One region of the Comamonas sp. C11 genome, then DNA from elsewhere that is predicted to be linked to it. Evidence: riboswitches for the same ligand, from Rfam matches in the RefSeq annotation. Region 1 holds a riboswitch; the other holds the start of a gene.
What was found. Region 1 has a riboswitch for thiamine pyrophosphate ahead of NOX35_RS16695 (FAD-dependent oxidoreductase). Riboswitches for the same ligand answer to the same signal wherever they lie in the genome.

Region 1 (7,701 bases):
GATCACGTATTCGTCGCCCTGGCGCTCGATACGGGTGCAGATATTGGTGGCGTCGGAGGAGGCGACTTCGGGCTCGGTCATGGCGAAGGCCGAGCGGATCTTGCCTTCCAGCAGGGGCTTGAGCCAGCGCTCCTTGAGCTCGGCACTGCCGTAGCGGGCAATGGTCTCCATATTGCCGGTATCCGGCGCGGAGCAGTTGAAGACTTCGGAAGCCCATGGCACGCGGCCCATGATCTCGGCCAGCGGTGCGTATTCCTGATTGGTCAGGCCCGCGCCGTGGTAGCCCGAGGCTTCGGCGCTGTCCACCGGCAGAAACAGATTCCACAGACCCGCGGCCTGGGCCTTGGGCTTGAGCTTTTCGATGGTTTGCAGCGGCGTCCAGCGCTTGCCGGCGGCCGTGTTGGCCTGCATCTCGTCGGCATATTCCTTTTCTGCCGGGTAGATGTGGTCGTCCATGAACTTGAGCAGGCGCTGCTGCAGGTCCTTGGTTTTGGGCGAGTAGTCGAAGTCCATGAGTGCTCCTTTTGTTGTGGGACGGTCGGTTGCGTGGTGGTGGAAAATCAGGCGCGCTGAGCAAAGGACCAGGCCAGTTCGGCCATGGGGCGGGCGGTGTCGCCCGAGGCCTTGGCCTGGGCGCTGGAGGCCGTGCCGGCCTCGACGCGCTTGGCAATGCCTTGCAGGATGGCGGCGATGCGGAACATGTTGTAGGCCAGGTAGAAGTTCCAGTCGCGCTGCAGTGTGGCCACATCGGCAATGCCGGTGCGCTGGCAGTAGCGCTGCATGTAATCGTGCTCGGCAGGGATGCCCAGGCCCGCGATGTCCAGCCCCGCAATGCCGCGGCCCAGCTCGGCCGGGATATGCCAGCTCATGCAGTGGTAGCTGAAGTCGGCCAGCGGGTGGCCCAGCGTGGACAGCTCCCAGTCCAGCACGGCAATCACGCGTGGCTCGGTGGGGTGGAACATCAGGTTGTCCAGACGGTAGTCGCCATGCACGATGGAGACTCGTCCCTCGTCGCGTGCGCTGGCCGGCATATGAGCGGGAAGCCACTCCATCAGCTTGTCCATCTCGGGGATCGGCTGGGTGACGGAGGCCACATACTGCTTGCTCCAGCGGCCGATCTGGCGCTCGAAGTAATTGCCGCTCTTGCCGTAGTCAGCCAGGCCACGTTCGGCAAACTTCACGCTGTGCAGGGCCGCGATCACGCGGTTCATCTCGTCGTAGATCTCGGCGCGTTGCGCAGGCGTCATGCCGGGCAGGGACTGGTCCCAAAGCACGCGGCCTTCCATGAACTCCATGATGTAGAAGGCGCGGCCGATGACGGATTCATCCTCGCACAGCGCATACATGTGCGGCACGGGCACATCGGTGCCGGCCAGGCCCTTCATGACGCGGTATTCGCGCTCGATCGCATGGGCCGAAGGCAGCAGCTTGGCCACGGGACCGGGCTTGGCGCGCATCACATAGCTACGGCCGGGCGTGATCAGCTTGTAGGTGGGGTTGGACTGGCCGCCCTTGAACATCTCCACCTGCAGCGGACCTTCAAAGTCCTGGACATGCCGGCTCATCCAGTCGGTTATGGCATCGATATCAAACGCATGCTGGTCGGATACCGCGCGGGTGCCGACGAAATGCTCATAAGTGCTCATGTTGTCTCAGTCCTTTGTTCGATTTGTGATGGGCAAGGCGCAGCCCGCCACGCCGCACAAAAGTGCAGCGAGCAAACGCGTGAAAGGGGAGTGCTGCCGCAGAATGCGGCAAGAGAGAAACGAAGGTGAAAACTGGCGTGATTCCAGCCAGAGATGCCGAGCAAGAGCCGCCTCGCGGCGATGGCATCGTCCCCTTCCCGCAAGCGCAGCGAAGCGAGAGAGGGGGAAGCGGCGGGGCCGCCCCCGGCAAAGCCGCTCAGGGGGTGAATCAGTGATCCGTGTCTGCAATACGCAGCAGCGTCACCCGGTCGCGCACGATGAGGCCACCCGGCTCGATGCGAATGACCTCCTCGCGCTCCATGGACTTGAGTTCCTGGTTCACGCGCTGGCGTGAGGCGCCCAGCAATTGCGCCAGCTCTTCCTGCGCCAGATGCAGGCCGATGCGGATCTCGTTGCTGTCCGACAGACTCATCACGCCATAGCTGCGTGTCAGGTGCAGCAGCTGCTTGGCCAGGCGCGCTCGCAGCGGCAAGGTGTTGAGGTCTTCCACCAGGCCGTAGAGCTGGCGTACTCGGCGCGCATTGAGGCGCAGGATCGCTTCGGAAAACTCCACATGCTCTGCCAGAATGCGCCTGAAGTCCGCCTTGGATACGCACAGCAGCGTGGTCTCGCCATGTGCATAGGCGTCGTGCGTGCGCTTGTCGCCATCCAGAATCGCCACATCCCCGAACCAGATGCCCGGCTCCACATAGGTCAGCGTGATCTGCTTGCCCGTGATGGAGGTGGAGCTGACTCGCACCGCGCCACGTGCACAGGCAATCCACTCCTCGGGCGGTTCGCCGCGAGCGCAGATGAGCATGCCATCTTTGTATCGTTTGACGTAAGCGCATCGAAGAATGTCGTGCCGCAAAGAGGGCGAAAGGGATGAAAACCAGCGACCAGAGTTGATCGCCTCACGTTCTTCCATACTAAGAATTGGCTCGTCCATGTTCTGTCTTATGCGTGACTGGTAACCGCCCCATTGTCGCGTGTGGGACCGGCCATGCTGAAGCTGTGGGACTCAGGGTTGTCACCTGTGTGTCCGCTTTTACGGCGAATAGGGCTTGCGTCAATCAAGAAAACCCAGCAGCCATGCGGCCTGCGCAGCAGCGCTCCAGAAAAAAGCCCGCTGGCTGCGGGCATTTTTTCTGCTCATTTCCGGTGTTTTCTGTGCCCGGCAGACCAGGCTAGGCTGGAGTTTTGAATCTCTCAATGAAAATAGCCGCCGGCGCTTGTGCATCAAGCGCCGGCGGCTATTGAATGGGAAGTCGATGCGCTTCGATACGCTCAGGCTGCAGCCTGCATGCGTTGCAGCAGATGCTGGGCAGCGGCTTCCGGATCGGGGGCGTTGACCAGGGCGCGCACCACGGCGACCGAGCCCACGCCCGTGGCGCGCACGGCGGGGAACAGGTCTTCGGAAATACCGCCAATCGCCACCAGCGGGTACTGCTGCATCAGGCGCACATAGGCCGCCAGACGCGCCAGACCTTGCGGGGCCGTCGCCATCTTCTTGAGCGTGGTGGGGAACACCGCTCCCAGGGCGATATAGCTGGGCTGGACCGCATGGGCGCGCACCATTTCGGCATAGCCATGGGTGGACACGCCCAAGCGCGTGCCCGAGCTGCGGATGGTCTCCAGATCGCGCTGGCCGATCACGTCCAGATCTTCCTGGCCCACATGAATGCCGTAGGCGCCTGCGTCCAGCGCGGCCTGCCAGTGGTCGTTGATGAATAGACGTGCATGTGTGCCCTTGACGGCTTCAACAGCCGCTTTGACTTCACGGGCAATGGCAGCCTTGTCGTCGGACTTGAAGCGCAGCTGCACCGTGGGCACGCCCGCGCGGGCCATGCGGCCCACCCATTCGGCCGTGGGCAGCACGCCATAGAGGCCCAGCTCGCGCGGGCAATGGGCAAAGGCCTGGGCCGGGTCGGCCTTGCCGAGGCCGAAGTCGCGTGGGTCGTCGGGCCAGTGGGTGGCATCGAAATGATTGTTGCGCTCGCTCTGGCACTGCCAAGCCTGGGCCAGTGTCTCCGCATCCACGGCAATAAAGCCCAGCAGGCTGCAGGCCTGCAGTGCGGCCAGATAGGCGGGCTCGCCACGCAGCGCGGGTGGAACGGGCTGGGGAGTCAGCTCGACCGAGTTGGCATCATGGTGGAGCTGGGCACCAAAGTTGGCACTGTGCTGGTGGATGATGGCTTGCGCCAGGGCCTTGATTTCTGCGGAGTCCATGGTCCGGCCTTTATTCCTGATGCCAGAAAGGGGTGCCCAGCACGGGGGTGCTGGGCTGGGCGGCATTTTGCTCTGCCATGGCGCCTGCGCGCCAGGCGGCGTGACCGGCATTGACGGCATCGGAGAATGCGCCGGCCATGGCCACGGGGTCTTCGGACAGGGCCACGGCGGTGTTCAGCAGCACGGCGTCATAGCCCCATTCCATCACGGTGCAGGCGTGGGAGGGGCGGCCCAGGCCGGCATCGACGATCAGCGGCACCTTCAGGCGCTCGCGCAGCATCTGCATGGCATAGGGATTGACGGGGCCGCGGCCGGTGCCTATGGGCGCAGCCCAGGGCATGACGGCCTGACAGCCCACATCGACGAGCTTTTGGCACAGCACCAGGTCGTAGGTGGTATAGGGCAGGACCTGGAAGCCGTCCTTGATGAGGATGGAGGCGGCTTCCACCAGATTGAGCGTGTCGGGCTGCAGCGTGTAGTCGTCACCGATCAGCTCCAGCTTGATCCAGGGCGTGTCGAAGACTTCACGCGCCATCTGGGCCGTGGTCACGGCCTCCTGGATGGTCATGCAGCCTGCCGTGTTGGGCAGCACGGGCACGTTGAGCTTGCGCAGCAGCTCCCAGAAGCTGGCACCTGTCTCGGCGGCATTGCTGCCCTGGCGGCGCAGCGAGGCCGTGACCATGGCGGGCCTGGAGCGTTCTACAGCGGCTTCGAGAATCGCCGGCGAGGGGTAGCGCGAGGTGCCCAGCAGCAAGCGGCTTTCAAAACGCTGGCCGTAGAGAACCAGCGCGTCGTCGGTAGTTTTGGTATTCATGATTTATCTATATCTCTTGTCTTTGTACCGCAATGCGCGTGAAGCCCAGTGAGCCTCAAAAAGGCATGTGCCAAGTCAGTGACACCGAGCAAGAGCCGCCTCGCCGCGAGGGTGTCGTCCCCTGGGGGAAGGCGCGAAGTGACTCAGGGGGATTCATGTCTAGCCGCCTGTCACCGGAGAGATGACTTCCATCCTGTCGCCCTCATTGAGCGCATGGTCGGCGTACTGCGTCTTGGGCACGAACACCGTGTTGACCGCCACGGCAAACGGGGGCCTGGCCTGCATCTGCGCCAGCGCATCGGCCACGGTGGCATGGGCTGGCAGCTCGGTGGCTTGCTGGTTGAGAGTGATCTTCATGGCATGGAAACGGAAAATAAAGCGGGTGCTAAGTTAAACCTCTGCACGGCGGCGCTTGCGTGCGCCAGGGGTGCAAGTGCTGTGCGCCAAAGTTCGGGCTCGCAGTTCAGCCACGATGCACGGCGACATCGAACTCGCGCGCCAGTGGCGAGTCATTGTGGTCCAGCAGCTCCAGCACCACGTCCAGCATGGCGGGCGAGATCATGAAGCCGTGACGGTAGAGGCCGTTGACTTCCATGACACGTGGAGTCAGCAGACGCACGGCGGGCAGATTATCGGGCAGGGTGGGGCGGCACTGGGTGGCGATCTCCACTATGCGGCCTTCGGCAAAGCCGGAGTGAACGGTATAGGCCGCGCTCAGCAGCTCCAGCGTGGAGCGCACGCTGGCTGGCGACATATCGTCGGACTCGATTTCGGTCGCGCCAATCACGAACAGATGATCTTCCTTGGGCGCGATATAGATGGGGTAGCGTGGATGGATCAGGCGTGTGGGCCGCTGCAGCGTGACTTCGGGCGCATGGATGCGCACCACCTCGCCGCGAATGCCGCGCAGCTGCTTCCACTGGGTGCGGGCCCCCAGGCCCCGGCAGTCGAACACGAAGTCCGGCTGGCCAGCCTCGCCGGGGCGGAAGTCGCTGATTTCGCGTGGGCTGTCCCAGTGCAGCTTCACACCCAGCGCGGTGAGCTTGTCGACCAGCGCCGTCAGCAGCTGGCGGTTGTCCAGCTGGCCTTCGCCGGGCAGATAGACGGCCTGGTTGAAGCGTCCCTGCAGCGCGGGCTCGCAGTCCTGCAGTGCCGCGCCGGTCTTCTCCTGCATGGCCGGCAGGCTGGGGTTGATGCGCCGGTTTTTCTCCAGCAGGCCGAAAAAGCGCGCCGCGTCGCCCTGGTCCTGACGGTGCCAGAGAATCAGCGTGCCGTTTTGCTGCAGGAACACGTGCTGCTCAAGCTGGGCTATCAGCTCGGGCCAGCGCTTGAGCCCATGCTGGCCCATGCGCACCACGCCGGGCTCGGTAATGGCCGACTCGGCCAGCGGAGCCAGCATGGCGGCCGCCACGCGCGCGGCTGCGCCATCGCCTAGCGGGCCGTGGGCGTCATAGAGGTCGATGGCATGACCGCGCTGGGCCAGGGCCAGCGACAGCAGACGGCCCATGAGGCCGCCGCCGAGAATTGCGATCTTTGAAGAAGCTTGTAGCAATGACATGTGCAAATCGTTTTCCATCCGGACACAGGAACAGGGCCATGTGCAGGACAAAACGCGGCATGCCTTGCGGCTTGTGAAACTCCCCACGCCAGCATGACCTGGATCGGGTGCAGGGGGCACAGGGCACGGATGGTGCTCTGGTGCGCAGCCGGTGGCTGTCGCGGCCCCAGGGTGTTTCTCAGTCCACGCAGGCTGCTTGCCTGCGGGACACCCCTGTTTCGTCCGTTGGACATTACAGCACAACCGCAAACTGCGCGCATTGACCATGCGCATGGGCGATAATTTTTGCCATGACTGTGATTGCTTCATCCTCCATCCCCGGCGCCGCAAAAAAGCGCTATGCACGCGTGCTCTCCATCGCCGGCTCGGACAGCGGCGGTGGCGCCGGCATCCAGGCCGACCTCAAGACCTGCGCGGCTCTGGGCTGCTACGGCATGACGGCAATCACGGCCATCACCGTGCAGAACACGCTGGGCGTGACGGGCATTCACGGCATTCCGCTGGATACCGTGCGCGGCCAGATCGATGCCGTTGTGCAGGACATAGGCGTCGATGCCGTCAAGATCGGCATGCTGGCAACCCCCGATGTGGTGAGTGTGGTGGCGGATGCGATTCGTCGCCACGGGATCAGGAACGTGGTGCTGGACCCCGTGATGGTGGCCACCAGCGGCGATCGCCTGATCGTTCCCGAGACGGCTCAGGCACTGGTCCAGGAGCTGTTCCCTCTGGCGACGGTGATTACCCCTAATCTGGATGAAGCAGCTTTGCTGCTGGGTCGCAACATCGACGGCATTGGAGCGCTGGATGCGGCCGTGGCCGATCTGCTGGCCATGGGGGCGCCGGCGGTGTTGCTCAAGGGTGGGCATCTGAGCGGCGATCTGGTCATGGATGTGCTGGGCCGGCAAGGCCGGCAGGCAGGCGACTATCTGCGCCTGCAGTCGCAGCGCATCGTCACCCATAACGGCCATGGCACGGGTTGCACGCTGTCGTCGGCGATTGCATCTTTCCTGGCCCAGGGGCTGGAGCTGGAGGCCGCAGTGACCGAGGCGCGCCGCTATATTCTGGGCGCCATCGAGGCGGGAGCCGAGGTCTATACGGGCCAGGGCCACGGCCCCCTCAATCATGGCTATGCGCCGCGTGCACAGCTGATCGTCGAAGGCTGATTGCCGACGCCCGCAAAAAAGGCCTGCTGCTGCAGGCCTTTGGCTTTGGTGGGCCCGGGCTCGGGGATTACCAGCCCCAGACCAGATTCTTGGCCACCCAGCCGCTCTGGCCGTTGCTGCGCTGGACCTGGGCCCAGCTGCCTTGCTTTTTCAGCGTCTGCAGCACCTCATGCTGCTCCAGCTTGCCTACCCGGTTGTGCTTCTGGCCAGGGCCGGAGCGCAGATTGGCCGTGCGCGCCGTCACCACCATAT
Region 2 (7,701 bases), 1.1 Mb from region 1:
ATCTTCGGGCCGTGCCAGCCGCCGCAGCGGCGTGGCCGCCATCAGCGATTCACGAAAAGACTCCTTGCTGCCCTGTGTGCCCTGCGTGGGATAGACCAGACCGGGCGCCACACAGTTGACGCGGATGCCCACTGGCCCGAGCTCGCTGGCCAGATTGCGGCTGAAGGCCAGCAAAGCACCCTTGGATGTGGTGTAGTCGTGGTAGGCGACAACAGGCTGCTCCACCAGATTGCTGACGATATTGACAATGCTGCCGCGCGCGCGCTGGCGCATCAGCGGCAGCACCGCACGGCAGACATTGAAGCTTGCGCCTACAGCCCCGTCGAACTGTGCCTGATAGTCCGCCCATTGCAGATCCTCAAAACGGCTGCGGCGTTCCGGGTCGAATGCATAGGGCCTGAAGGCGTTGTTGACCACGATGTCGATGCCCCCCGCTTCGCGCACTATGCCGTCCACCATGCCCTGCACCGCATCGGGCGATCCCACATCGGCCTTGACCGCCCAGGCATCCCCCCCCGAGCCCTGGCCCGCGGCCAGGCAGGCATCCACGGTGCTGGCTGCAGCCTCGTCATTGGACAGGTAGTTGACGGCCACGGTCGCACCCTCACGCGCAAACGCCAGTGCAATCGCCGCACCGATGCCGCGGCTGGCGCCCGTCACCAGCACCACCTTGCCGTGCAAGCCCATTGAAGAAGACTGACTCATATTCACGATTTCCATTCAAACACTGGCAGGCCCCAAGTAAGAGACAGCAAGCAAGGCCCTTGGCGGCACCGGCTCCCAGCGAGAGGGGAAGACGCGGGGCCGCCCTGGTAACACGCCTCAGTGGGAGATTTACAGCGGCACAACCACATCCGCCACCTTGATCTGACGCTGCACCATGCCCAGCGATCGGTAGACATCGGCACCCTTTTGCAGCGCAGCCAGATCGAAGCTGCCCAGAGGCTGACCCTGGACTGCAGGCATGGAAGAGACGTTACGCAGGCGGATCACATCCAGATTGATGTCGCGACGCGTGCCGTCGATGGCATATTTGCTGGCCAGCACCGAGGCCTCCTCGGGATTCGCCATCATCCAGGCAGCGCTTTCGCGGTAGCCCTTGACGAATGCCTTGAGCAAGTCCTTCTTCTGCTGGAACACCTCCTCGCGCACCACAAACATGTCGCTGGACATATTGAGGTGGTCGCTGACCTGCATCACGTTGACTTCCCCTATGCCCTTGCGCAGCCCCACGGCCAGGCCGGTATCCGTGGCGGCAGTCGCATCAACCTGCCCTTGCATCAGGGGCGCAAAGTTCAGCAGGCCGGTCACGACAATGCTCACATCCGACTCCTTGAGACCGGCCTGATGCAGCATCACCAGCAGGTTCTGGCGCGTGCCGCTGGCAAGGCTGTAGACACCGATCTTCTTGCCCTTGAGGTCTGCGGGCTTGCGAATGCCCGAGGACTTGAGCGAGACCACGTTGAACACGTTCTGCGGATAGATGTCGTAGATCGCCACCAGCTTCTCGCCCTTGTCCAGAGCCATGAAGAAGGAGCCTGGGTCGGTAAACGCCACGTCGGCCTGGCCGCTGAGGATGTTGCGGATTGCATCGCCGCCGCCCGCTCCGGGCAGATAGGCCAGTTCCACGCCGTTCGCCTTGAAGAAGCCTTTTTCGGGCTCGACCAGAATATTGGTGATCTCGCTGATGGGCTTGCTCCAGCCGGCCAGACGAATCTTGCCCTGCAGGGGAACCGCCATGCTAGTGCCGGTCATGGCAAGGCCGCTCAGGCCTGCACAGGCGCCGAGCAGGCTGCGACGAGAGATGAACGAAGTCTGGTTGCTGGTGTGCATGACAAATGGTTTGAAGATGCAGTCAGGCCCGGTCGCCCGACTGCGAGGTTGAGAAGTGATGGGAGCGCAGCAAATAGCGCTCCAGAACAAGGCAGGCCTGATACAGCAGAAGGCCCATGGCGGCAATCAGCACCAGCGCCGCAAACATCAGCGTGGTGTCCATCATTCCCTGGGCAGCGATGACCACGGCGCCCAGGCCCTGGCTGGCACCCATGAACTCGGCCACCACGGCACCGACCAGCGCCAGCACGACGGCCACGCGCAGCCCGGCCAGGATCGCGGGCAGCCCGGTCGGCAGCTTCAGGCGCAGCAAGGTCTGCAGACGTGTAGCGCCCAGCATGCGAAACAGCTGCAGGCGCTGAGCATCCACCTGTCGCAGGCCCGTCAATGTGTTTTCCATCAATGGGAAAAAGCAGATCAGCGCCGTGATCAGCACCGTCGGCAACATGCCGAAGCCGAACCACAGCACAAACAATGGCGCCAGGGCCAGCTTGGGTACGACCTGGCTGACCACCACATAGGGCTTGAGCACGCGCTCCAGCAACTCGGACTCGGCCAGAGCCATGCCGGCCAGCAGGCCCACGGCACTGCCGACGAGCAGTCCCAGCAGCAAGGCCTGCAAGGTCGCCCAGAGATGCGGCCAGAAATAGCCGGATGCCAGACCCGACCACAGCGACAGCGCCACTGCCGAGGGTGCAGGCAACACCAGCGCCGACAAGCCAAATTGCCTCGCAGCCAGCTCCCACATTGCGATAACAGCTATCAAAAGCGAGGCAGATAGCCAGTGTGTTCTGTTCAGCAAGCCACTCATGCGCCACCCCGGTCCATGGATGCCCGAATGCGCGCGCAATAGTCGTTGAACGCCGCACCATGGCGCATGCTTTGCTGCCGCGGCTCTGGCAGCTCTATCGACCAATCGTCCACGATGCGGCCGCCATGCATGAGTGCAATGCGGTCGCCCAAATAGACGGCCTCGTTGATGTCATGGGTGACAAACAGCACCGTCGTGCCATGCCTATGGCAGGTGCGCAGCAAGTCGTCCTGCAGCTCGGCACGCGTGATGGCATCCAGTGCCGCAAAAGGCTCGTCGAGCAGCAGCAGCGGCGGCTCCAGAATCAGGGCTCGCGCCAGAGCCACGCGACTTTGCTGACCGCCCGAGAGCTGCCCCGGGTAAAGCCGGGCATGGGCGACAAGACCCAGTTGCTCCAGCAATTGCATGGCCGCCTGTTGATCCTGCTGCGTGGGTTTGCGCTGCAGCGACACGGGCAGCAGCACATTGTCGATCACCGTATGCCAATCCAGCAATGTCGGAGCCTGGAACATGAAGCCCAGTTGCGGCCCCGGCGCTGCCAGTTCGCTGCCGCGCAGCAAGACATGCCCCGACTGGGGCCTGATCAGGCCAGCCGCCAGCTTGAGCAGCGTGGTCTTGCCGCAGCCGCTGCGCCCCAGCAGGCAATGAAACTCTCCGGCCCCGACCTGCCAGTCCACGCCATCCACCACGGGCGCTCGTCCCGGGTAGCTGAATCGAGCCTGCTTGAACTCCATGAATGCCACGGCGGTTTCCACTCCCTCAGTCCGCATAAGAGGCCAGCGGCTGGGCCGCCAGTTCTGCCGACTGCTCGATCTCCGTCATGCGCACCAGATCCAGCAGGTTGAAGCGCCCGTCATGGTGCCAACCCGCCTCGGGCATGCTCATGGAGCCGATGGCGCTGATACGCGTGACGCCGGCCGCACCCAGCAGCCCGGCCAGGCGGTACAGCTCTTCGGGACCGGCCGCAATGCCGGCGGTCTGCAGATAGTCACGCTGAGCGGCCACCACGGGCAGCACGGCATCGAGCCGATCCACAGCCACCACGGCAATCGTGCGGTACAGCGCTGTCGGTGCCAGAGGCTGAAGACTCTCGCTGTAGGCCACGCTCCAAGGCGCATCCACAGGCCCCAGCAGTTGGTGAGCTTCACCGCCCCACTCCATGTTCTGCTGCCAGCGGGCCAGCGCCGCCCCTTCTTCCAGATCCAGCTCGCGGCGTGCGAATCGTCGCTGCAGATTGGCAAGCTCGGCCGCCAGATAGTCGGCAAAAGCACGCGGCGAGATCGGCGCTCCACTCTGTACATAGAACACATGGGGCGAGTAGCAGCCCTGCTGGTCGTAGCGCATCACGTCCCAGGCTGCCAGCCTTGCCATGGCCGGAGCCTTGAGCGTATCCAGCGCCTGCGCGCCGATCAGGCCAAAGCCCAGCTTGTGGCCATGGGGCAAAAAGCGCGTCGTCACGGGCAGGCGACGGCGCAGCGCATCCAGCGTCTGGTTGCCGCCATAGGCCAGCACCGTATCGGCCTGGGCATAGAGAGCGTCGGCCTCTTCGCCACCTGCACCGCGCCACCACACCACGGCCAGGCAATCGGCCAGCGGCGGGTGGACCTCGGCCAGCAAGCGCGCAAACCATCCCGCAAACAAGGGCTCGGCACTGGCCAGCTTGCCAATCGCAGGGGCCTTGACCAGCAAGCCACAGATCAGACTCCACAGTGACAGCGCAGGCACGTTGCCAGCCCAGCTATGCACCAGCAGATCCGGGCCGAAAGCACGTACGGCCCCGCCCTTGGCTGTCGGTTGAAAACCATCGAGTACTGCCGGATTGGCAAAATCCTCGGCCACAAAGCGCTTGAGCTGCGCCGCACGAAAGGTCTTGAAAAATCCTGTCAGCCCCAACCGCACCATATCGGCGTCATAGCCGCTGACCACGGGCAGCCAGGCTTCAGCCTGCTGGCGGTAGATATCGTTGCGATCCAGCAGACGGGCCATCGCACGATCGACGGCATCGATGATCTCGGCCACCGGCATGGGACGCAGATGGATGGCCGCAGCTGTACGCACACGACTGGCCAGTGCCTGCATCTGCGGCGCCGTCAGCACGGGAACGCAGACTTCCAGCCCCCGGCCGTTCCCAGACTTGAAGTCCAGCGTCTGCCACTGCACTTCATCATCGCCGAGGCCAGGCAGATAGCCAGCCCTGATGCGCTGTAGCTTGCGCTGCTCGCTCATGCGCCGGCAGCTTTCACAAACTCTTCAACCGCCAGCGAGCAGCCCTTGGCTGCGGCACCCTCGGCCCGCCCCAGCAGCAAAAAGCCGTCTTTTTCCTGCTGGCCGGCCCACAGGCCCACATCCTCGGTCAGGATGGTGGTCACCGCGTTGTAGTTGGCCAGATCGCAATGCACCAGAATGCCGCGCTCACCAGCTGCCACGTCCCTGCCGGTGATCGGCTCGACCAGACGCGAACGGATCCAGTGCGGACCGGACTTGACCGAAGGCAGCACCGCATTGCCATCGTCATAGAACTGGGTGCTCAGCTCCGTCATGCCATACATATTGATGCACAGACTGCGGGGCACGCCCAGCAGCTGGGAAAGCTCGGCATAGAACTGCTCGAGCGGCAGCTCGCGCGACTGCCCCTTGTAGCCACCCGTATCCAGCACGCGGCTGCCTGCGGGCAGGCGAAAGCTGCGGCCCTGCGCACGCAGGGCATCCATCACATGGACCAGGCTGAAGCTCGCGCCCAGCAGGGCAAAGGGCTGGCCGCTGCGCTCGGACTCTGCCAGCGCGGCACACAGGGCCGGCATGTCCAGCCCTTCCGAGTTCAGGTAGTAGCGGCTGCCGGCCGAACCGAATTCGGACCGGGCCAAGGCCAGATAGTGAGCCAGCGAGGAATTGGGCATGGCCTGCTCATCGGGAAACAGAATGCCCATGGACATGCGCTCCAGACCCTGCATGAAACGCCTGGAGAAATAGCGCTTCATGGACAGGTCGTAGACCTCGAGCTGCGGATGGAAATGACGTCCACGTGCGGCGCGGCCCGTGGTGCCGCTGGTCATGAATACGCGCTCGGCGGGCGACGGCGGCTCGCTGCGCAGTTCCATGGCCTTGAAGGCATCGATGGGCACGGCCGGAACATCGCGCCAGCTCCTGACATTGCGCAGCGTGGCGCCGCGTCGCTGGCAAAAGCTGCGAAACGGCGCATTGCATTCGTACTGGTAGGCGAAAAGGCGCAGGGCGAGTTGATTGAACTGGTCGTCGGTACAGTCATCCATTGCGATGAAAGCAAGCAGATCGGCGACCAGCGAAGCGGCCTTGTCCATGAAATTCCTTCGAGAGCGGGGACATCATGCTCCGAAGGCTTGCTGACCATGCGAGAACGCACTGCCCTGAGGTCAGCTTGCAAGCTCTTCTTCCGCCGGTATGAACCGGGTCAAGTTCGCGGGTGTAGATCTCAGCACTGGCGTGCACCCCGGAGCGCGGCGCCATCTTACCCCAACGGCATCGCTGCAAGGAGGCTGAGCTGCCGCATGAAAGTCGCGTCACTTGTAACCTGGGGTAAGGCTCCAGCAAGGACAAGAAGGACATCCAGGGCAAAAACATCAAAACACTGCTGCCCAAATACAATCGACCCAGCTCCGCAAGCTGTCTGAGACGCAACCTGCCGCGGCGCCGACAATGGTGCTGGTACGACATGCCTGAAAGCGCGGCATGTCGTGGCGATGGACGGCGTCAGCAAAGCTTGCAAGCCATCCAGGGCACTGAATGCCCGCCCCAAGTCCCAGAGATATTCACATGCATTTTTCGCGCCTTTGTCATCTGGCAGGCTGGCCTGTGGCCGCCGCCGGACTGCTGCTAACGGCACAGTCCGCAACAGCCCAGCAAGCCGCCGCCCAGCCGGACCTGCCCCAGTTGTCCGAAGTCACCGTGCGCAGCACCTTGCAGGAGTCCGCGCTTGAGCAGACCCCGGCATCCGTCACCGTGCTCGACGGCGAGCGCATGCGCGAGCGCAATCTGCAGGTCAATCTCTCGGAATCCCTGAGCGCAGCTCCGGGCCTGCAGCTGCAGAACCGCCAGAACTACGCGCAAGACCTGCAGCTGTCGATTCGCGGCTTTGGCGCGCGCTCCACTTTCGGCGTGCGCGGCATACAGATCTATGTGGGCGGCATCCCCTCCACCATGCCCGATGGCCAGGGCCAGACCAACAATATCGATATCGCCTCGCTGGAGCGCGTGGAAGTTCTGCGCGGCCCCTACTCCGCGCTCTACGGCAATGCCTCGGGCGGCGTGATCAATGCCTATACCGAACGCGGCGAGGGCGCGCCCTCGGTGGAAAGCAGCTTTGCGCTGGGCAGCGACGGCCAGAAGCGACTGGGCCTCAAGGCCAAGGGCGAAGCCAACGGGATTGGCTATGTGATCAGCGCCAGCCGCTTTCTGACCGACGGCTACCGTGCCCAGAACGCAGCGGACAAAAACCTGTTCAACGCCCGCATCGACGTCAAGCCTGACGAATACAGCCAATTGACCCTGGTGGCCAACCATGTGGACATCGATGCCAAGGACCCGGGCGGCATCAAACCCAGCGAGTGGGCCCTCAATCCAAAGGACGTCAACGCCAATGCGATCAAAATGAACTCGCGCAAAAGCGTGAAGCAGACCCAGGCCGGCCTGACCTATGAGCGCCAGCTGGACGGCGGCCAGGCGCTGCGCCTCATGGCCTATGCCGGTCAGCGCGAAATGATGCAGTTCCAGTCTGTCCCCCCCAGCAGCAAACTTGAGGACAAGTACAAAGGCGGGGTGATCGGCCTCAGGCGCGACTATGGCGGCATCGATGCGCGCTGGAGCGGCAAATACGAGCTGGGCAGCGGCAGCCTGAGCCTGATTGCCGGTCTGGCCGCCAATACCGTCAGGGAAGATCGCCAGGGCTACAAGAACTTTGTCGGCAGCCAGCTGGGCGTGGTCGGCGAGCTGGTGCGCGACGAGCGCAATACCCTCACCAGCATCGATCCCTATCTGCAAGCCTCCTGGGCCTTTGCACCGCACTGGAAGCTCGATGCCGGCCT

Region 2: it holds a riboswitch for thiamine pyrophosphate, as region 1 does, so the genes downstream of both, NOX35_RS11580 (long-chain fatty acid--CoA ligase) here and NOX35_RS16695 (FAD-dependent oxidoreductase) in region 1, are expected to answer to the same signal.

What each region holds. Positions count from the first base shown of each region.
Region 1 is NZ_CP101743.1:3,633,707-3,641,407, reverse strand. Features, by position in the region: gene NOX35_RS16725 (acyl-CoA dehydrogenase family protein) at 1-513, opposite strand, end outside; gene NOX35_RS16720 (phosphotransferase) at 561-1,646, opposite strand; gene NOX35_RS16715 (Crp/Fnr family transcriptional regulator) at 1,915-2,634, opposite strand; gene thiE (thiamine phosphate synthase) at 2,973-3,914, opposite strand; gene NOX35_RS16705 (thiazole synthase) at 3,925-4,728, opposite strand; gene thiS (sulfur carrier protein ThiS) at 4,888-5,085, opposite strand; gene NOX35_RS16695 (FAD-dependent oxidoreductase) at 5,192-6,286, opposite strand; TPP riboswitch at 6,350-6,511, opposite strand; gene thiD (bifunctional hydroxymethylpyrimidine kinase/phosphomethylpyrimidine kinase) at 6,577-7,449, shown strand; gene NOX35_RS16685 (SH3 domain-containing protein) at 7,517-7,701, opposite strand, start outside.
Region 2 is NZ_CP101743.1:2,520,784-2,528,484, reverse strand. Features, by position in the region: gene NOX35_RS11605 (SDR family oxidoreductase) at 1-705, opposite strand, end outside; gene NOX35_RS11600 (ABC transporter substrate-binding protein) at 835-1,833, opposite strand; gene NOX35_RS11595 (ABC transporter permease) at 1,856-2,644, opposite strand; gene NOX35_RS11590 (ABC transporter ATP-binding protein) at 2,641-3,378, opposite strand; gene NOX35_RS11585 (acyl-CoA reductase) at 3,404-4,870, opposite strand; gene NOX35_RS11580 (long-chain fatty acid--CoA ligase) at 4,867-5,961, opposite strand; TPP riboswitch at 6,032-6,123, opposite strand; gene NOX35_RS11575 (TonB-dependent receptor) at 6,434-7,701, shown strand, end outside.